4 regions of the Vibrio sp. A2-1 genome follow, and region 2 is predicted to be linked to each of the others. Evidence: predicted binding sites of a transcription regulator. Region 2 holds the regulator's gene; each other region holds the start of a gene.
What was found. The regulator PurR, encoded in region 2, represses purine synthesis genes. The targets are predictions, from matches to a motif close to TNANGNAAACGTTTNCNTNA.
Positions count from the first base shown of each region.

Region 1: the regulator PurR is predicted to act here: its motif matches at 2,635-2,654, upstream of purL (phosphoribosylformylglycinamidine synthase).
Region 3: the regulator PurR is predicted to act here: its motif matches at 1,561-1,580, upstream of L3V33_RS09740 (NupC/NupG family nucleoside CNT transporter).
Region 4: the regulator PurR is predicted to act here: its motif matches at 2,265-2,284, upstream of purE (5-(carboxyamino)imidazole ribonucleotide mutase).

Region 1 is NZ_JAKKCO010000009.1:121,295-126,178, reverse strand. It holds gene purL (phosphoribosylformylglycinamidine synthase) at 1-2,460, opposite strand, end outside; gene mltF (membrane-bound lytic murein transglycosylase MltF) at 2,790-4,358, shown strand; gene L3V33_RS23195 (hypothetical protein) at 4,676-4,810, shown strand; gene tadA (tRNA adenosine(34) deaminase TadA) at 4,868-4,884, opposite strand, start outside.
Region 2 is NZ_JAKKCO010000002.1:221,822-226,705, forward strand. It holds gene torR (two-component system response regulator TorR) at 1-593, opposite strand, end outside; gene torD (molecular chaperone TorD) at 878-1,525, shown strand; gene purR (HTH-type transcriptional repressor PurR) at 1,842-2,846, shown strand; cyclic di-GMP riboswitch class I at 3,017-3,102, shown strand; gene L3V33_RS08680 (TfoX/Sxy family DNA transformation protein) at 3,230-3,820, shown strand; gene L3V33_RS08685 (TVP38/TMEM64 family protein) at 3,955-4,635, shown strand; gene L3V33_RS08690 (DUF2007 domain-containing protein) at 4,706-4,884, shown strand, end outside.
Region 3 is NZ_JAKKCO010000002.1:479,670-484,553, reverse strand. It holds gene L3V33_RS09750 (lytic murein transglycosylase) at 1-330, shown strand, start outside; gene L3V33_RS09745 (LysR family transcriptional regulator) at 501-1,421, shown strand; gene L3V33_RS09740 (NupC/NupG family nucleoside CNT transporter) at 1,626-2,825, shown strand; gene L3V33_RS09735 (sodium:proton antiporter) at 3,041-4,855, shown strand.
Region 4 is NZ_JAKKCO010000012.1:72,759-77,642, reverse strand. It holds gene aroE (shikimate dehydrogenase) at 1-589, opposite strand, end outside; gene hemF (oxygen-dependent coproporphyrinogen oxidase) at 665-1,582, opposite strand; gene L3V33_RS21920 (L-threonylcarbamoyladenylate synthase) at 1,602-2,159, opposite strand; gene purE (5-(carboxyamino)imidazole ribonucleotide mutase) at 2,355-2,840, shown strand; gene L3V33_RS21910 (5-(carboxyamino)imidazole ribonucleotide synthase) at 2,846-3,976, shown strand; gene L3V33_RS21905 (topoisomerase DNA-binding C4 zinc finger domain-containing protein) at 4,062-4,631, opposite strand; gene L3V33_RS21900 (DUF494 family protein) at 4,644-4,884, opposite strand, start outside.

The DNA.
Region 1 (4,884 bases), on a different contig from region 2:
TAATTGAGGAGTAATCGTCTTACGAACATCTTCAACACGTGCAAACGCAGTGATAACAAGAGATAGCGGAGACGTTACTTCTTTTTGCTCGCCGTTCTCTTCCCACTTAGTCTTCATCGACATTGAGTCTTTACCTACTGGGATAGTAAGACCCAGTGCCGGACATAACTCTTCACCAACCGCTTTAACCGCTTCGTAAAGACCAGCATCTTCACCAGGGTGACCTGCTGGAGACATCCAGTTAGCCGACAGTTTAATGTGTTTGATATCACCGATATTGGTCGCTGCGATGTTAGTGATTGCTTCACCAACCGCTAGACGAGCCGATGCACCGAAATCTAGTAGTGCTACTGGCGTACGCTCACCAAGAGACATCGCCTCACCGTGGTAAGAGTCGTAACTTGCAGCTGTTACTGCGCAGTTAGCAACAGGAACCTGCCATGGGCCAACCATTTGGTCACGAGCGACAAGACCCGTTACCGAGCGGTCACCGATAGTAATAAGGAATGTTTTCTCTGCCACTGTTGGTAGGCGAAGAATACGGTCAACCGCTTCGTTTAGTTCGATACCAGAACGATCAATCGCAGGATTGTTTGCTTTTAACGTCTTCGCGTCACGGTGCATCTTAGGTGTTTTACCTAATAGGATGTCCATCGGCATGTCGATTGGCGTATTGTCGAAGTGAGAATCTTCTAATTTAAGATCACGTTCTTCTGTTGCTTTACCAACTACCGCGTATGGAGCACGCTCACGCTTACAAATCGCGTCGAATGTTGCCATGTCTTTATCAGCAACCGCCATTACGTAACGCTCTTGAGATTCGTTACACCAGATCTCAAGTGGGCTCATACCCGGCTCATCGTTTGGTACGTCGCGTAGGTTGAAGATACCACCACGTTCACCGTCGTCGACTAGCTCAGGAAGTGCATTCGAGATACCGCCCGCGCCCACATCGTGGATGAATGCGATTGGGTTCGCATCACCAAGCTGCCAACAACGGTCGATAACTTCCTGACAACGACGTTCCATCTCTGGGTTTTCACGTTGTACAGAAGCAAAATCTAAGTCTTCAGAAGAAGAACCAGAATCCATTGAAGATGCAGCACCGCCACCAAGGCCAATGTTCATTGCTGGACCGCCAAGAACTATTAGGCTTGCACCTACTGGGATCTCTTTCTTCTGAACATGATCATCACGAATGTTACCTAGACCACCAGCCAGCATGATTGGCTTATGGTAACCACGTACTTCTTCACCTGCGTGAGAGTTTACTTTCTCTTCGTAAGTACGGAAGTAACCTAGTAGGTTTGGACGACCAAATTCGTTGTTGAATGCTGCGCCACCAAGAGGGCCTTCAAGCATGATATCCAGAGCAGTAACGATACGGCTCGGCTTACCAAAGTCAGTTTCCCAAGGTTGAACGAAGTTCGGGATCTTAAGGTTAGATACAGAGAAAGCAACTAGACCCGCTTTTGGCTTACCACCAATACCTGTCGCGCCTTCATCGCGGATTTCGCCGCCTGAACCTGTTGATGCGCCCGGCCATGGAGAGATTGCCGTTGGGTGGTTGTGCGTTTCAACTTTCATCAAGATGTGTGTTTTCTCTTGGTGATAGTTGTACTGACGAGTTTCTGGATCTGGGAAGAAACGACCGACTTCAGAACCTGTCATTACCGCTGCGTTATCTTTATAAGCAGACAGAACGTGTTCTGGTGTCGTTTCAAAGGTGTTCTTAATCATCTTGAACAATGATTTTTCTTGCTTAACGCCATCGATAGTCCAATCAGCGTTAAAGATCTTGTGACGACAGTGCTCTGAGTTCGCTTGTGCAAACATCATTAGCTCGATGTCAGTCGGGTTACGACCTAGCTTCTCAGTGAAGCTTTCAAGAAGGTAATCAATCTCATCTTCTGCAAGAGCTAGACCTAGGGTAACGTTTGCTTTTTCAAGCGCTTTACGTCCGCCAGTTAGTAGGTCAACTTCCGCATAAGGAGCAGGCTCAGCAACAGTGAACAGTGCCGCTGCTGATTCGAAGTCAGTGAAAACCACTTCCATCATACGGTCGTGCAGAATTGCTTTCAGCTCAACAAGTTGAAGCTCAGAAAGTTCAGAAGAGGTTTCAATGTAGAAAGCAGTACCGCGCTCTAGACGTGACACTTTAGCCAGTCCGCAGTTGTGTGCGATATCTGTTGATTTTGAAGACCAAGGCGAGATAGTGCCTGGACGTGGCGTTGCAAGCAGCAATAAACCTTCAGGTTCATGCTCTTCAATCGTTGGACCGTAAGTCAGTAGCTTTTCTAGCTTCTCAACTTCAGACTCATCTAGGTCTGCCGTTAGATCAGCAAAGTGGGCAAACTCAGCGTAAATACCTGTTACAGGTAAGCTTAATTCACGACAAAGCTCTAAAAGCTTGTTAACACGAAACTCAGATAGAGCTGGGGAGCCACGCAAAATTCTCATGTGCTTACGTCTCTTATGCAGTTGATTAAGGTAGTATTGGAATAAATTCAGTGGGTTATAGGAACAACCTAACTGTTTTCTTCGAAGCTATTCCCGAAGGTTGCCAAACCTATGCCGATTCCACCTCTTCAATGCGAGCGCATTATAAAGCATTTCTTTTTGTGACGTAACACCAAAAGCAACCGTTTGCGTTATTTTTTTTATCTTTCTGTGTAAATGGTACTTTTGCTGCATTTATCACCACTTTTACAACTGTTTAAATAAACCTGCTTTGCCAGCCTTGCGGGGTTTGGTATAAAGGGGCTTCCACTTTTCGAGATTTCATTTTGATGCCTAAATTTACGCTCATCTTTTCGTCTAAGTTTCTTCTGCTCGCTATTGCCCTATTTGGGTTGGCTGGATGCCAGATTGAATCTGAACCTAAAAGTGTCCTTGAGCAGATACGAGAGCGTGGCGTTCTTCGTGTCGGCACCCTGAATAACCAACTCTCTTATTACATCGGTCCAGATGGTCCTGCTGGCTTGGATTACGAGTTAGCTCGCGAGTTTGCAGAAGAACTTGGTGTAAAGCTTGAGGTTAAACCCGCTTACCGTCTATCCGGCCTATTTCCGGCGTTAAAGAAAGGCGAGATCGATCTTATCGCAACGGGGTTAACACAAAACAGCAACCTGACACGTGCCTATCGCGCTGCGCCTGCTTATTACTATGTAAGCCAACAAGTCGTGTACAAAAAAGGTCAGTGGCGACCAAGAAACCTTGAGCAACTGATCAGGTTTGAGAATGAGCGTCAGGCTGATTTCGTAAAAGCACAAACTGAACCAGAAGAGGTAGCGTCTACTGACACATTGACGCCATCTTTGGTTGTAGTGAAAGACTCACACTTTGAGCCAACACTAAAACAGCTGCAAAACACACACGATGACTTTATCTACGATGCGATCGGCAATGCTGACATCAACGACCTGCTAAAAGAAGTCTCTACAGGGGAACGCTTGTTTACTGTGGCGGATTCGATTGAGCTGTCACTCGCACAACGTTTATACCCAGACGTGGCTTTGGCTTTTGAACTTACAGAAGACCAACCGATCTCTTGGTATTTACAGAAGTCTGAAGATGAAAGCCTTTATGCGCTGCTGATTGAGTTTTTCGGTAACCTAAAGCAGTCTGGTGAGCTCGCTTCACTGGAAGAGAAATATATTGGCCATATCGGCACCTTCGATTATGTCGATACTCGTGCCTTTATCCGCGCTCTAGACAGCAAGCTACCAAAATGGTCGCCACTATTTCAGAAATACTCGCAAGAATTTGATTGGCGCTTAATCGCAGCTTTGGCATACCAAGAGTCACACTGGAACCCAGTCGCGCGTTCTCCTACAGGTGTTCGTGGCATGATGATGTTGACGTTGCCAACCGCGAAGAGCGTAGGTGTAACCAATCGTCTTGACCCGAAACAGTCGGTACAAGGTGGCGTGGAATATTTACGTCGTATCGTGAATCGAGTTCCTGACTCAATTACTCAACATGAAAAGATCTGGTTTGCCCTCGCCTCATATAACGTAGGTTACGGTCACATGATGGATGCACGTCGCTTAACCAAAGCACAAGGCGGCAACCCTGACGCTTGGGGTGATGTAAAAGATCGACTTCCTCTATTGAAACAAAAGAAGTACTACAGCCAAACTCGATACGGCTATGCGCGTGGTGATGAAGCAAGGAATTACGTTGAGAATATTCGCCGTTATTACCAAAGCATTATTGGTCATGTGAATAAGCGAAATAAAGAAGAAGAAGCGAGCCTCGAAGGTTTGGTGGTTATCCCACCTTTAGAGATCTCGGGCGCTGAATCGACAATCGGTGCGGCTGAATCCGCTGTCGACGAAGCTGAGTCTTCCAAATAAATAAAAAGAGCAATGCCATATAGCGTTGCTCTTTTTTTTTATACATGAGTCACTGGTTCGTATTGGCTAGTTCGCATTGAGAAACTAAACCAACAAAGTGACCATTATACTTGAGGTGTCATATTGCAGTAACAATCGAACTTTATAACGACACACCATAAGCGCCATGATGTTCTGTTGTATTCAAACACTGGCCATCGCGATGGTTACTCAAAAGGTATCGCTAAGTTCGCGACAGAGCTCATAAACAAATAACCACTATTATTAAAACTGAAGTCATAATTACAAAGCCAGACGACAAATAGGAAATCGTTGAAATGATGAAGAGTAAACTGAAATCGAAGCGCCTTGATAAGACCGTTGCTGCAAACCGTCGTAAGCGTATGCTTTCAAATAATAAGAAAAAGATCATTTGGCGCAACCGTGCTTTCATGCAGATACTTTCTGAGTAAAAATACCGAGTAAGTTTTCTGTGGCACTCTTACGATAGAGAGTGCCGAAGCTTGCTGCTATTTTTTGTTACAGA
Region 2 (4,884 bases):
GGAGCATCCACTCGGTGGCTGATCATATTCAGAATGCGTTCACGACTTAATACCTGGTTAGGGTAAGAAGAGAGCGCAACCAACAGTTCATATTCAGCTTTAGTCAGTTTTACCGGTTCGCCGTTTTTGCTTAGCGCACGACGAGGGATATCAAACGTCCACTCACCAAAACGAACCACAGATTCGTCTTCAGTCTCTTCAACCTTACCTGCTGCTGTTTTACGAGCGGCAGAAATGCGCCAAAGTAGGTTTTTAACTCGAACCAATAACTCGCGAAGTTCGAAGGGTTTAGTAACGTAATCGTCAGCGCCCATTTCAAGGCCAACGATTTTGTCGATGCTATCCGTGCGTCCAGTAACTAAAATAATTCCAATGTCTGATTGACTGCGTAATTCGCGAGTTAGCATCAATCCATCTTCGCCTGGTAAGTTGATGTCCAGCATAATGAGGTCAACGTTATTATCTTCTAACACGTTTCTCATTTGAGCGCCGCTTTCCGCTTCGCTTACTGTGTAACCTTCGTTCTGGAAGTATCCGACCAGTTTACTGCGGGTTACCACATCATCTTCTACGACTAATACGTGATAGCTCATCTACACCACTTTTCTTATTTAATAGTTTCAGTGACTATTCTATTCATAACTCGTAACAATTCTAGTGGTACACAAGATAAAAGCCAGAAACATGGATCTTTTTTGATACAAGACAATCTTAAACCTTGCTATTTATCGTCCATCGCAATTCAATATAGGCATTACTACTAACGAGTAACTTTGCGTTTCGCAAATAACCTTGTTATTCAGCCTTGGTGTGCTTTGCACAAGTAACTTCAAGATGCATATAAGTAACACCACAAGACTAAATCAGGATCTAAGAAATGAAAGATACGAAAGCGTTCAACGAGCAAAGAGCAGAAATATACTGGTGGCTATCAAGCTTATTCGCTAAAGAGCTCACTCAAGAAGAACTCGATCACTACCACTCTGTTGAAATTCGTTCTTTCCTAACTGGTTTAGGCGAAAATGAAACACTAAAGCCGGCGATCGATAGCCTAGTGGATGCGCTAAACCGCCTACAAACGCGTGAGGATGCTCAACTAGAATTGTCTGCTGACTTCTGTGACTTATTCTTAAAAACAGATAAGCATGGCGCACTTCCTTACGCTTCTATGTATATCGGTGAGACTGGCCTTTTGAATGATAAGCCAGCAAAAGATATGGAAGAGATCATGGCCAAGCACAACTTAGTGGTGAACCAAGACCTAAAAGAACCAGCTGACCACATCGCTATCGCACTCGACTTCCTTGGCAACTTGATCATCCGTTCTAATGAAACGGAACTTGAAGAAGAGCTAGAGAAATCGTTCATTGTTCAACAGCAATTTATCGAGCAACAACTTCTTACTTGGGTACCAAAGTTCAACGTTAAATGTCATGACGTTGACGAATTCGGTTTCTACGCATCAGTCTCATCTCTGCTACTTGCATTCTGTAAATTGGACACCCAATACCTCGCTGGTGAATAAGCTTATTGGATGACTCGTTAAATAAATTCAGAAGAATGTGACAATTCACCCGGATTTCCGGGTGAATTTTATTGCGAGTAATTTCTAGTCAGTCTAAAATTGTGACCGCAAACGATAAAATATGAAACATTCACGAAATGCTATGCTTATTATAGTTTTGAGCATTTCGGTGTTAAGACAAGCCGCTCAATAGCGGTTTTTTGTTTTTTAGCACTTTAGTACCCAAAGAGCCCTACAAATTTAAGCTCTTAGTTAGGTAGCTTAACGGCTACTTCATTCCGTACTTTGGGAAAGTAGCTTCTAATAGGATAAAACCATGGCCACTATAAAAGATGTCGCTCGCTTAGCAGGCGTATCAACAACAACCGTTTCTCACGTAATCAACAAAACTCGCTTTGTTGCAGAAGCGACGCAAGAAAAAGTAAATAAAGCCGTAGACGAACTGAACTATGCACCAAGTGCCGTTGCTCGTAGTTTGAAGTGCAATACAACCCGCACTATCGGCATGCTAGTTACTCAATCAACTAACCTATTCTTCTCTGAAGTTATCGATGGTGTTGAAAGCTACTGCTACCGTCAAGGTTACACTTTGATTCTGTGTAATACGGGCGGTATCTATGAGAAGCAACGTGACTACATTCGAATGCTTGCAGAGAAACGTGTAGATGGCATCTTAGTTATGTGTTCTGACCTAACTGAAGAGCTAAGAGGCATGTTAGACCGTCACGCTGACATTCCTAAAGTGATTATGGATTGGGGCCCTGAGAGTTCTCAAGCAGATAAGATCATCGACAACTCTGAGGAAGGTGGTTACCTAGCGACCAAATACCTCATTGAGCACGGTCACTCCAAGATTGCTTGTTTAAGTGGCCACTTAGACAAAGCGGCATGTGTTGAACGCATCGCGGGTTACAAACGCGCACTCAACGAAGCTAAGATTGCTACCGATGATAACATGATCATTGAAGGTAACTTCGAGTGTGATACTGCGGTTCTTGCTGCAGAGAAAATCATTAAGATGGTAGATCGCCCAACGGCCGTATTCTGTTTTAACGACACGATGGCACTCGGCCTAATGAGCAGATTGCAAGAGAAAGGAATTCGTATCCCTGAAGATATTTCAGTGATCGGCTATGACAACATCGAGTTGGCTGAATACTTCTCTCCGCCGTTAACAACGGTTCACCAACCCAAACGTCGTGTTGGTAAGAACGCTTTCGAAATTTTGTTAGAACGCATCAAAGATAAAGACCATGAAAAGCGTGTGTTCGAAATGCACCCTGAAATTGTTGAGCGAAGCACAGTTAAAACGTTAAATTAATTGATAAATTCAGTTTAATATAATTAAGCGCACCTTTAGGTGCGCTTTTTTTATCAACAACATGAATGAACCTGGTATCATACTGGAAAGATCATTAATTGAAGCAATATCACATTTTGAAATAACAAGTGTGAGCCTCATTCAACAAAAACTTTATTCTATTCAATCAGTCACGCACAGGGCAAATCACTTGAAAGAGTGAGACGCAAAGCTTCCGGCCTAAACCACTCGTTGGTATGGTAGCGGGGTTACCGATGGCAAAATGCAGTAACTACTAATAATTTAGTAATTTACGGCTAATTGACAATTTAATTGCAACATTTTGCTAATCTCTCGGACCTGCTTATTTGGTGGCGTAGTTCAAATACACCGAGATAAATAACATGGATAAACCGATACTAAAGGATTCAATGAAATTATTTGAATCCCTAGGAAAAATAAAATCACGCTCGATGTTTGGTGGCTTCGGTCTTTTTGCTGATGACACTATGTTTGCTCTGGTTGTAAATGACCAGCTGCACATACGAGCAGACAAATGCACAACGAAACAGTTCGAACAACAAGGGTTTCAACCGTACGTCTACAAAAAACGTGGTTTCCCTGTCGTTACTAAATATTTCGCTTTACCCGAAGGCCTGTGGCAAGACCAAGAGAAAATCTTGCAGCTTGCAACGACGTCTCTGGGTTTTGCTAAAGAAGAAAAAGCTGAGCAATCTTCAGCTAAGCCTACTCGACTCAAAGATCTGCCCAACCTTCGACTCGCCACTGAGCGTATGTTGAAAAAAGCAGGGATCGATTCCGTAGAACGTTTATATGAATCTGGCTCTGTAAACGCATTTAACGCCATCAAAGAATCACATGCGTCTTCTGTCAGTATTGAACTACTTTGGGCGTTAGAAGGCGCGATCAATGGCACACATTGGTCTGTTATACCGCAGCAGCGTCGTGAAGAGCTTATCAATCGCGTCAATTAACATTGTCAGTGCAAATTATCTATATAACTAAGCCGCATTTACTGCGGCTTTTTTTATATCTGCTGAAAGTTAATCTATGCTTTGCCTGTCTATCTATACTAATGGTATACATTGAAAATTTAGAGGAAGTATCAATGAGTAAGAAAATGATATTGGGTATTGTGTTGGTCGTAACCATCGTCTTGTTAGGCGTCAATTTCGGCCAATACCTAACGCTTGAAAATGCCAAGGCCCAACAAGCCGTTTTAAATGACTACATTGATAGCAACTTCATTGCTGCCGCTGCTATCTATTTTGTCGCATATGTAATGATTACTGCTTTCTCAATTCCTGGTGCTGCTGTTGTGACCCTGTTAGGAGCTGCGCTATTTGGTTTCTGGAATAGTTTGCTGCTGGTCTCTTTCGCCAGTGCCATTGGTGCAACCCTCGCATTTCTAAGTAGCCGCTACCTTTTACGTGACTGGATCCAAACCAAATTTGGTGACAAATTAGCAACGATTAACAAGGGCGTTGAAAAAGACGGAGCATTTTACTTGTTTTCTCTGCGTCTGATTCCTGTATTCCCATTTTTCCTTATCAATCTGTTGATGGGTCTAACACCGATATCCGTGAGTCGTTACTACATCACGAGTCAAATAGGGATGTTACCGGGTACCGCTGTTTTCTTGAATGCTGGTACTCAACTCGCGGAAATTGATTCACTTTCGGGTATCGTGTCCCCTTCAGTACTATTGTCATTTGCCTTACTGGGTGTATTCCCAATCATTGCTAAATGGTTGATGAATAAATTTCGCTCAGCACCTGTGGCTGAATAACGTATATAACTGAATAACGTGTACCTATAATAGCTAAATAACGCATATAGCCAGATAAGGTTCTATCTCAATGAAAATCTTCAGTGCATCGAATCCGACAGAAGCCCACATCATTTGTGGATTACTAGAAAGTGTGAATATTGCGTGTGAAGTTCGTGGTGAAGGGTTATTCGGTTTGAAAGGGGAAATCCCATTTACCGAAGAAACTGACCCTTACGTATGGTTATATGAGCCAGAGTTGGCGAGCAA
Region 3 (4,884 bases), 260 kb from region 2:
AATTATCTCAGCCAATCGGGTTGGGATGACAAATATACTTGGGGGCGTCAGGTTCACGTTCCATCAACTGTGTCTATTGAGATGCAAGGTCGAGACGAAGACAAAGCGAAATACCTAAAAGAGTGGTCTGAACTTGGTATTAAGCGTTATGACGATCGCCCACTGCCTACACTTGATGAAGATATCAAAGCTTGGTTGATAATGCCGGACGATGAAACGGGTCGTTCGTACCTCATTTACAACAACTACAATGTGTTAATGAAGTGGAATCGTTCTTATTACTTTGCGTTGGCGGTCAGCCACCTAGCCGATAGAATTAAGTTTGATTAATCGACCTAATTTGATTAATAGACTCAATCTGATTAATAGAACTAGGTCGCTTTGAATAGCATTTAGCCTACTATAGGCAGAACAGATTAAAGGACTCTTCGGAGTCCTTTTTATTTTATATTTCAGATATTTAAGAAGGTGGTTTTGTGCTAACAGATAGAGCCGCACAGATGGTGATATTCCATGCGTTAATCAAGCATGAAGGCTTTACCAGTGCAGCAAAAAGCTTGAATGTGTCGGTATCTCACATCAGTAAACAAATTGCTTTGCTCGAGGATTCGATAGGTATCAAGTTAGTGCAAAGAACCACACGCAGCCTTACGTTAACCGAAGCTGGAGAAGTGTTCTATCAGCATTGTGAGCAGCTGTTCAATACGGTGAAAGCGGCTCAAATGGACATGGATAGCCAGCGTGACGACATTTCTGGAATATTCCGTATAGGCTTGTCTCAGTCATTTGGCACACTGCATATCATTCCAGCGATTGACCAGCTTAGACAGCTTTACCCTCAGCTGAGAATTGAAGTGCATTTGTTCGATTACAAAGTGGACATGATTGAGGAGCGCTTGGATCTCTGGATCACTAACAATGAAGACTTGCCTGAAGGTTACATTGCGCAGCGTTTAGCAGATAGCCAGTTTGTGGTAGCCGCATCACCGGATTATCTGATTAAGGCAGGGACTCCACACGTGCCATCTGATCTGATTGACCATAACTGCCTTATCTACCGCAGCCGTGAACGTGATTACACGTCATGGGCATTTGATAGCGGCCAAGAAAATCTCAGTGTTAAAGTGGCGGGCGATTACTCGGTGGATTTGGCTGAAGCGGTACGAGACGCGGCAGTATCAGGTTGGGGCGTTGCTTACCTAGCGACTTACTTAGTCAAAGAAGAGTTTAGAACGGGCAAGCTCATCCAAGTTTTACCGGAATGGCGAGCGAGTCAGCTGATGCCATTCTATGCCGTGTATCCGAGTAGAAAGAACATGCCGAAGAAGCTTTCAGCAGTGATTGAGTTCATCAAAGATCATATCGGATCGCCGACTTATTGGGACAAAAACCTCAAAACTTGCGTTGAACTGCACCGCTAACTGTTTCCCAATCTATAAATATAATTTCCATATGGAAAAAGTTTGTTTTTTAATCAAAGTTAATTATTAAAATTCAATTACTTAGTGAAATTCACTATTAAAGAGTGATTCAACCAACATCACATTAACAACCTCAACTTGCCGCAAACGATTTCCTCTATAGAATGCGTCGCCTTTCCTACCTACAACTTTAGGTTGACGCACATGGCTTCCCTACTTGGAATTATCACTATTTTAGTAACCGCTTGGTTACTATCTACGGACAGAAAAAATATCCCGCTAAGAACCGTCTCTTTGGCTTTCTTACTGCAAATCTCATTCGCGCTATTGGTTCTTTATGTGCCGATGGGTAAAGAAGTGTTGAATGCAGCTACTGGTGCAGTGTCTAGCTTGATCAACTACGGTCAAGAGGGGATTAACTTCCTATTTGGTGGCCTAACGAATAACGGATTTGTATTCGCTATTAACGTTCTCGGCATCATTATCTTTTTCTCTGCATTGATTTCAGGTTTGTATCACATTGGCTTTATGCCAAAGGTAATCAACCTAATCGGTGGGGCTTTGCAAAAGTTCTTAGGTACAGGTCGTGCGGAGTCACTGTCTGCAACTGCGAATATTTTTGTTGGCATGATCGAAGCGCCATTGGTGGTTAAACCTTACTTGAAGCACATGACGGATTCACAACTGTTTGCCGTCATGGTGTGTGGTTTGGCTTCTGTAGCTGGTGGCACGCTAGTCGGTTATGCATCGCTTGGTGTTGATTTGAACTACCTGATCGCTGCGGCATTCATGTCTGCTCCTGCTGGTCTATTGATGGCCAAGATTTTGGTACCAGGTAGCGCAGATGAGGCTCAAGAAAATATTGAGTCTGACGTTGAAATTCCACGAGCAACAAACGTAGTTGAGGCAATGGCAGATGGGGCTATGTCTGGACTTCGTATTGCCGTTGCAGTGGGTGCGACACTTCTGGCCTTTATCAGTGTGATTGCAATGCTGAATGGCTTATTAGGTATTGTTGGTGGTTGGTTTGGCGTAAACCTAAGCTTCGAACTTATCCTAGGTTATGTGTTCGCACCCGTTGCATGGCTGATCGGTGTGCCATGGTCTGAAGCTGTGGTTGCAGGCTCGCTGATCGGTAACAAAATCGTTGTGAACGAGTTTGTGGCTTTCATCCAGTTAATGGACGTAAAAGACGCACTGAGTGAGCACTCAAAAGCGATCGTTACTTTCGCGCTATGTGGTTTTGCCAACATCTCTACGATGGCAATTCTGATTGGCGGTTTGGGTAGCTTAGTTCCAGAGCGTCGATCTTTCATCTCACAATACGGCTTTAAAGCAATTTGTGCGGGTGTGCTTGCCAACCTAATGAGCGCAGCGATTGCGGGCGTGGTACTTTCTCTATAAGTAATCATTGGTGACTTATAAGCACTTTCTAACTGGGCCATAACCACCCAGTTAGCTAATCGTGGCTTTGCTCTCCCTATAGTAAAGTGACTGATTAACCACAATAATATTCGCTTAGTATGATAAAGAGAGCCTATAGTGTAAGAACGTAGGCTTTCTTATTTCAGTGAATAAGTTTGTACCACAGGGTGTGGTACAAATGTTTAGGGGCACAAATGGATTTGTCGATCACTTCTTCTTTGGCGTTAATTGGACTCTTGTCCTTGGCTTGCCAGCTACTTGGTTGGCGTTTGCGTCTTCCCGCTATTCTTCCTTTGCTTATCGTTGGCCTGCTATTAGGTCCCGGTCTAAAGATCCTTAATCCTGATGCCATTTTTGGTGATGTACTGTTCCCGTTGATTTCATTAGGGGTCGCCATCATTCTGTTTGAAGGTGCATTGACTCTTAATTTCAAAGAAATCAGAGGCCATGGCCGCATGGTGACTCACTTAGTGAGTTTCGGCATGTTGATTACATGGGCGTGCATCGTGGTGGGGGCTTATTATTTTGTCGATTTCAGTTGGCCATTAGCGGCGCTGTTTGCTGCATTAGTCGTGGTGACTGGCCCAACGGTGATTGTTCCCATGCTGCGCAGCATTCAACCCAAGTCTTCGCTAGGCAGTATCTTGCGCTGGGAAGGGATAGTGATTGACCCGATTGGCGCTCTGTTTGCCGTTCTCGTTTACGAATACATTGTCTCTTCAGCCGATCCTACAAGCCATGTTCTGTCGGCGTTGGGGCTGACTTTAGCCATTGGTTTGGGCTTAGGGATCATCGGTGGCTATTTGATTGCCAAGATGCTGCAAGGGCATTGGGTTCCACATTATTTGCGTAACGTGGCGGTCCTGACATTAATGCTGGCGGCGTTCTCTTTCTCAAATGATCTGAGTGAAGAGTCCGGTTTATTAACCGTGACCATCATGGGTATCTGGCTCGCCAATGTGAAAGGCTTGGATCTCGAAGACATTATTGAATTCAAAGAAACCCTGACTGTGTTACTCATTTCTGCGTTGTTTATTCTGTTAGCGAGCAGGCTTGATTCGGGGACTTTCCTCTCAATAGGTTGGGGCGGAATTGGCTTATTAGCGGTCGTCATGCTGGTGGCTCGTCCTCTGAGTGTGTGGATCAGCGGGATCGGCACGGATCTTACTTCAGCAGATAAATGGTTTTTGAGCTGGATGGCGCCTCGCGGGATCGTTGCTGCCGCGGTTTCTTCTCTGTTTGCAATCAAGCTTCAAGAGAAGCAATTAATCGAAGGGGCAGATTTACTGGTGCCAATGGTGTTCTTGGTCATTATTGGTACGGTAGTGATTCAGAGCCTAACCGCGAGTTGGTGGGCTAGAAGGCTGGGTGTGACTCAAGAGAAGGCACAAGGGGTTATTTTCTTTGGTGCGACTCATTTTTCACGTCAGTTTGCCAAAGTGCTGGCGACACACAACATCAACAGTGTGCTTGCTGATACCAACTGGGAGAGCATTCGCTTAGCGCGCATGGACAACTTGAATGTCTATTTCGGTAATCCAGCTTCGAGCCATGCTGAAAATAATCTGGAATTGGATGGGATAGGGCGTGCCATGATTGTATCGCCTTATCGTCAAACCAACCCACTAGTCAGTATGCACTATCAAGATGAGTTTGGTGAGAATAAGGTGTTTGAACTTGAATCCTCAGAAAATAAACATGAAAGGCATCAGGTGAGCCGTGATGGCAATAGAAGCCTGTTTTCCGAAGGGGTTACCTATTCCAAACTTAACTCCTTGATGGCTCAAGGCAGCCAAATTAAGAGCACGGGTTTAACCGAGGCGTTTGACCTTAATGAGTTTAATGCCCTGTACCCTAAAGCGATTCCACTTGGCGTGATTAATGATGGTGATTTTCGCTTAGTGACACAAGGCTCTGAATTGGAAAAACTCATATCAACGGAGTGTCAGGTCATTAGTTTATTGCCGCCTTCGGAAGAGATTGAAGGCATCGATACTCCAGATAAGTAGTGAGTGCTCTGTATTTAAAGCGAGTCGCT
Region 4 (4,884 bases), on a different contig from region 2:
TTAGACCAGATGAGGTCGAGTTAATGATGACATCAAACCCTTCATTAACATCGCTTAATCCCATTCCTTTGATGTTTTCATATGAAGAAAACATCTCAGCCAGAAGTTCAGCCTTTGAACTGGTTCGATTAGCGACTACCAACTGTTGTGGCTTTTGGTCGAGAAGAGGTTGAATCACTCCTCGAGCGGCGCCACCAGCGCCAAGCAGAAGAACGCGAGCCCCTTCTAGCATAACTTGATGTTGAAGAAGGTCTTGAACTAAACCCTCACCATCGGTGTTATCACCAATGATTTCTCCGTCATCGAGCTTCTTAAGTGTGTTTACGGCACCGGCTAGTTCAGCCCTCTCAGTTAGGCGATTAGCAAACTGATAGGCATCTTCTTTAAAAGGTGCTGTTACGTTACATCCTCGACCACCTTCGCTGAAAAAGGCTTTGGCAGCAGTGATAAATTCACCATGCTCTGGCTGTAATGCTGTATAGGTAAGTTGTTGGCTGGTTTGGCGAGCAAATAATGTGTGAATGAATGGCGATTTGCTTTGCCCAATAGGGTTACCGAAAACGGCATAACGATCTACTTGCTGTGTCATATCCTTACCTAACAGAAATAAAAAAGGGTCATCTATATAGATGACCCTATCACTATCCCTATAAGGAAGGAAGAACTACCAAACTCGAGGCTTTAGGTAGTCGCTATAAAGCAGAGCTTCTGGTGAACCCGCTTGTGGTTCGTAGCGGTATTCCCAGCGAGCCAATGGCGGCATCGACATCAATATAGACTCTGTACGACCACCGCTTTGTAGACCAAATAGGGTGCCACGGTCATACACTAAGTTAAATTCAACATAGCGACCACGACGATAAAGTTGGAAATCACGCTCGCGCTCACCATAAGGCGTCTCTTTGCGTCGTTCTACAATGGGTAAATATGCGGCTGCAAAACCTTCACCGACCGCCTGCATATAAGCAAAGCTCTTTTCAAAGCCCCACTCGTTAAGATCATCAAAGAACAGACCACCCACACCACGTGTTTCGTCTCGGTGAGGCAGATAGAAGTACTTATCACACCATTCTTTGTGCTCTTGATAAACATCATCACCAAATGGCGCACAAAGATCTTTGGCTGTTTGATGCCAAGATTGGCAGTCTTCGTCGACAGGATAAAATGGCGTTAAGTCAAAACCACCACCAAACCACCAAATCGGGTCTTCCCCTTCTTTTTCTGCTATGAAGAATCGAACGTTCGCGTGTGAGGTAGGGATATATGGGTTTTTAGGGTGGATAACTAATGATACCCCCATCGCCTCAAACTTGCGTCCGGCTAATTCAGGGCGATGAGCGGTGGCTGAGGCTGGCATCGCCTTACCCGCTACGTGAGAGAAGTTAACCCCACCTTGTTCAAATACCGCACCGTTGGTCATCACACGAGTTCGACCACCGCCACCAAGGCGCTCGCCAGGTTCACGCTCCCATGCATCCTCTTCAAACAGTGCAGTACCATCAGCTTGCTCAAGCTGCTGGCAAATCGAATCTTGTAGGCTCAGTAAAAACTGTTTTACTGCTTCTTTATCAATTGCTGACATCTTTCTTCCTCTGCAGGGTTTAACCCTGTCTTAATATTTTCGACGTTTTTGCATCTCTAATTTCGCTTGGCTTCTCACGACCACCCGTTTGACCTTTTAAAATAGCCACCAAATGTTGGCCAAGTTGCTGTTGAACTTCTTCAGTCGTCATACAAGGCGGTTCACCTGTCAGGTTAGCACTGGTCGAGGTTAACGGCTTACCGAATTCATTACACATTCTTTGAACTAAAGGGTGATCCGTCACTCGCACCGCGATGGATTCAAATTGGCCACTGACCCAGTCAGTTACTTTACTGCTGGTTGGCATTATCCAAGTCACTGGTCCCGGCCATGTTGCTTTTACGGTCGCTAACTGCGCTTCCGTCAACTGGCTTTCGTCAATATAGGGCAGCAACTGCTCGTAACTCGCAGCAATTAGGATCAACCCTTTCTCCATCGGCCGCTGTTTTAAATCGAGCAATTTCTTGATGGCTTGTGGATTATCAGGATCACAACCAACCCCAAAAACGCCTTCGGTCGGGTAAGCAATGACTTCACCTTGTTGTAATGCCTGCAAAGTATGTTGAAAGTTATCCAAGAGTTGCCTCATTAATTCTGTTATCGAACTCGCTAAGTGTACAAATTATCATTCACTGTGACTAAAGCTATTTGTTCATAAAATGTATCAATTAACAACTTAGACTGACGCAAACGTTTTCCTTGAGCAATTTTACCCGTATAATGCGCGCAAAATATCTAATCACTAATTAAATCGTACCTGAAGGAGTTTGAGATGACTGTCGGTATTATCATGGGTTCTAAATCTGATTGGCCAACAATGAAGCTAGCTGCAGAAATGTTGGATCAATTTGGCGTGGCGTACGAAACAAAAGTGGTTTCTGCTCACCGCACACCTCAGTTGCTTGCAGACTACGCAACCAGTGCGAAAGAGCGCGGTATTAAAGTGATCATTGCTGGTGCTGGCGGTGCAGCACATCTTCCGGGCATGGCTGCCGCTTTCACAAGCGTACCTGTTTTAGGTGTTCCTGTTCAGTCTAAAGCACTGAAGGGCATGGACTCTCTGCTTTCTATCGTACAAATGCCAAAAGGCATCGCGGTAGGCACTCTGGCTATCGGTGAAGCTGGCGCTGCCAATGCTGGCATCCTAGCGGCTCAAATCATTGGTACACACAATGAAGACGTGATGGCAAAAGTCGAAGCGTTCCGCTCTGAGCAAACAGAAACGGTTCTGGCTAATCCAAACCCTGCAGAGGACTAATTCCCATGCATGTTCTTGTGTTAGGCGCGGGCCAACTTGCTCGCATGATGTCCCTAGCTGGGGCGCCGCTGAATATTGAAATTTCTGCTTTTGATGTTGGCAGCAAAAATATTGTTCACCCATTAACGCAAGCGATTCTAGGCAGCGGCTTAGACAATGCGATTGAGCGTGCGGACGTCATTACCGCTGAATTCGAACATATCCCTCACGATGTTCTTGAGGTATGTGAGCGCAGCGGTAAGTTCTTACCGACAACAGAAGCAATTAAAGCCGGCGGTGACCGTCGTCTTGAAAAAGCCCTGTTAGACGAAGCAAATGTGAAAAATGCCAAATACTACGTGATTAACTCTCGCGAAGACTTTGACATTGCGATCGCTCACGTTGGCTTACCAATGGTATTGAAGAGTACACTTGGTGGTTACGATGGCAAAGGTCAATGGCGCTTAAAGACATTAGACAATGTTGACGCGACTTGGACAGAAATGGCCGAGTGCATTGCCGCAACAGACAACCAAGCCATTGTGGCTGAAGAGTTTGTTCCGTTTGACCGCGAAGTATCACTGGTTGGTGCTCGTGGTACCAATGGCGAGATTCAAGTGTACCCACTGGCTGAAAATGTTCACACCGATGGCGTGTTGAGCTTATCGACAGCGATTGATGACATTGAACTGCAAGAGCAAGCGAAAGCCATGTTCACTGCCATTGCTGAACGCTTAGATTACGTTGGCGTACTCGCGCTAGAGTTCTTTGATGTTCAAGGTTCACTGCTGGTGAATGAGATTGCACCACGTGTTCATAACTCTGGCCACTGGACACAACAAGGCGCTGAAACTTGTCAGTTTGAGAACCATCTACGTGCCGTATGTGGGATGCCATTAGGCAGCACTAAGCTGATTCGTCCAACCGCAATGATCAACATCCTTGGTGAAGATACCCTACCTGAAGCAATTCTTGCTCAAGGTGGTTGTCATGTTCATTGGTATGGTAAAGAGAAGCGTGCAGGTCGTAAGATGGGCCACATTAACGTGAGCGCTGACTACAACGCAGAGCTGCAAAGAGCGCTATGCTCACTGGCAGACATTCTCGATAAGCAAGCCTACCCTGCTGTGCATGAATTTGCTGAGCAGATGAAGTAAATCTACATTGCTTGATGAATATAGAACGTTTATTGGATATAGAAACGGCGCTCATTGAGCGCCGTTTTTTGTCTATAACATCAAGTTATTGAGATTGAATGTGATGACACTTGCGATCAGCACATTGCTTCTTAGTGCCACTGGCCGTTTTCTTCTCCAGCAACAGCGGGAACTGACACTCTTCACAACGACCTATAACAGGTGGCTGATTAACGGCGAACTTACACTTAGGGTAGTTATCGCACGCATAGAAGGTTTTGCCATAGCGAGATTTACGCTCAACCAAATGGCCTCTGCCACACTCAGGACAAGCAACAAGTGGCTGCTCTTCAGGTTGTTCTTTTGGTTGGTCCAAAGATTCGATGTGATTACACGTTGGGTAGCTACTACAACCAATGAACATACCAAAGCGACCTTGCCTTAATACCAATTCGTTTTGGCATTTAGGACACGGTACACCCAGCTCTTTCACTACGTGGCCATCGTTCTGATGCAGAGGCTTGATGTAATCACAGCTAGGATACTGCTTACAGCCTAAAAATGGGCCGTGCTTACCATGGCGAAGCTGAAGCTCTCCACCACACTGTGGACATGGTTCATGCTCTAATGCATGTTCATGTGCCGAAAAAAGCTGATTATCAATCTTACTACTCATGACAAGCCTGTATTAATGCAAGATACCTTGCTCTTTGGTGTACAACAGCTCTTCCATTTGCGTGTAAGCACTTTCATTACCCGGCACATTAAATAGCACCATTAAGATAATCCATTTCAGATCATCCAATTCAAATTCGCTCGTCTCAAGCCCCATCACACGATCAATCACCATTTCACGAATCTCTGTCGTGAGTACGTTGATCTGTTCAAGGAACAATAAGAAACCTCGACACTCCATATTAATACGTGCA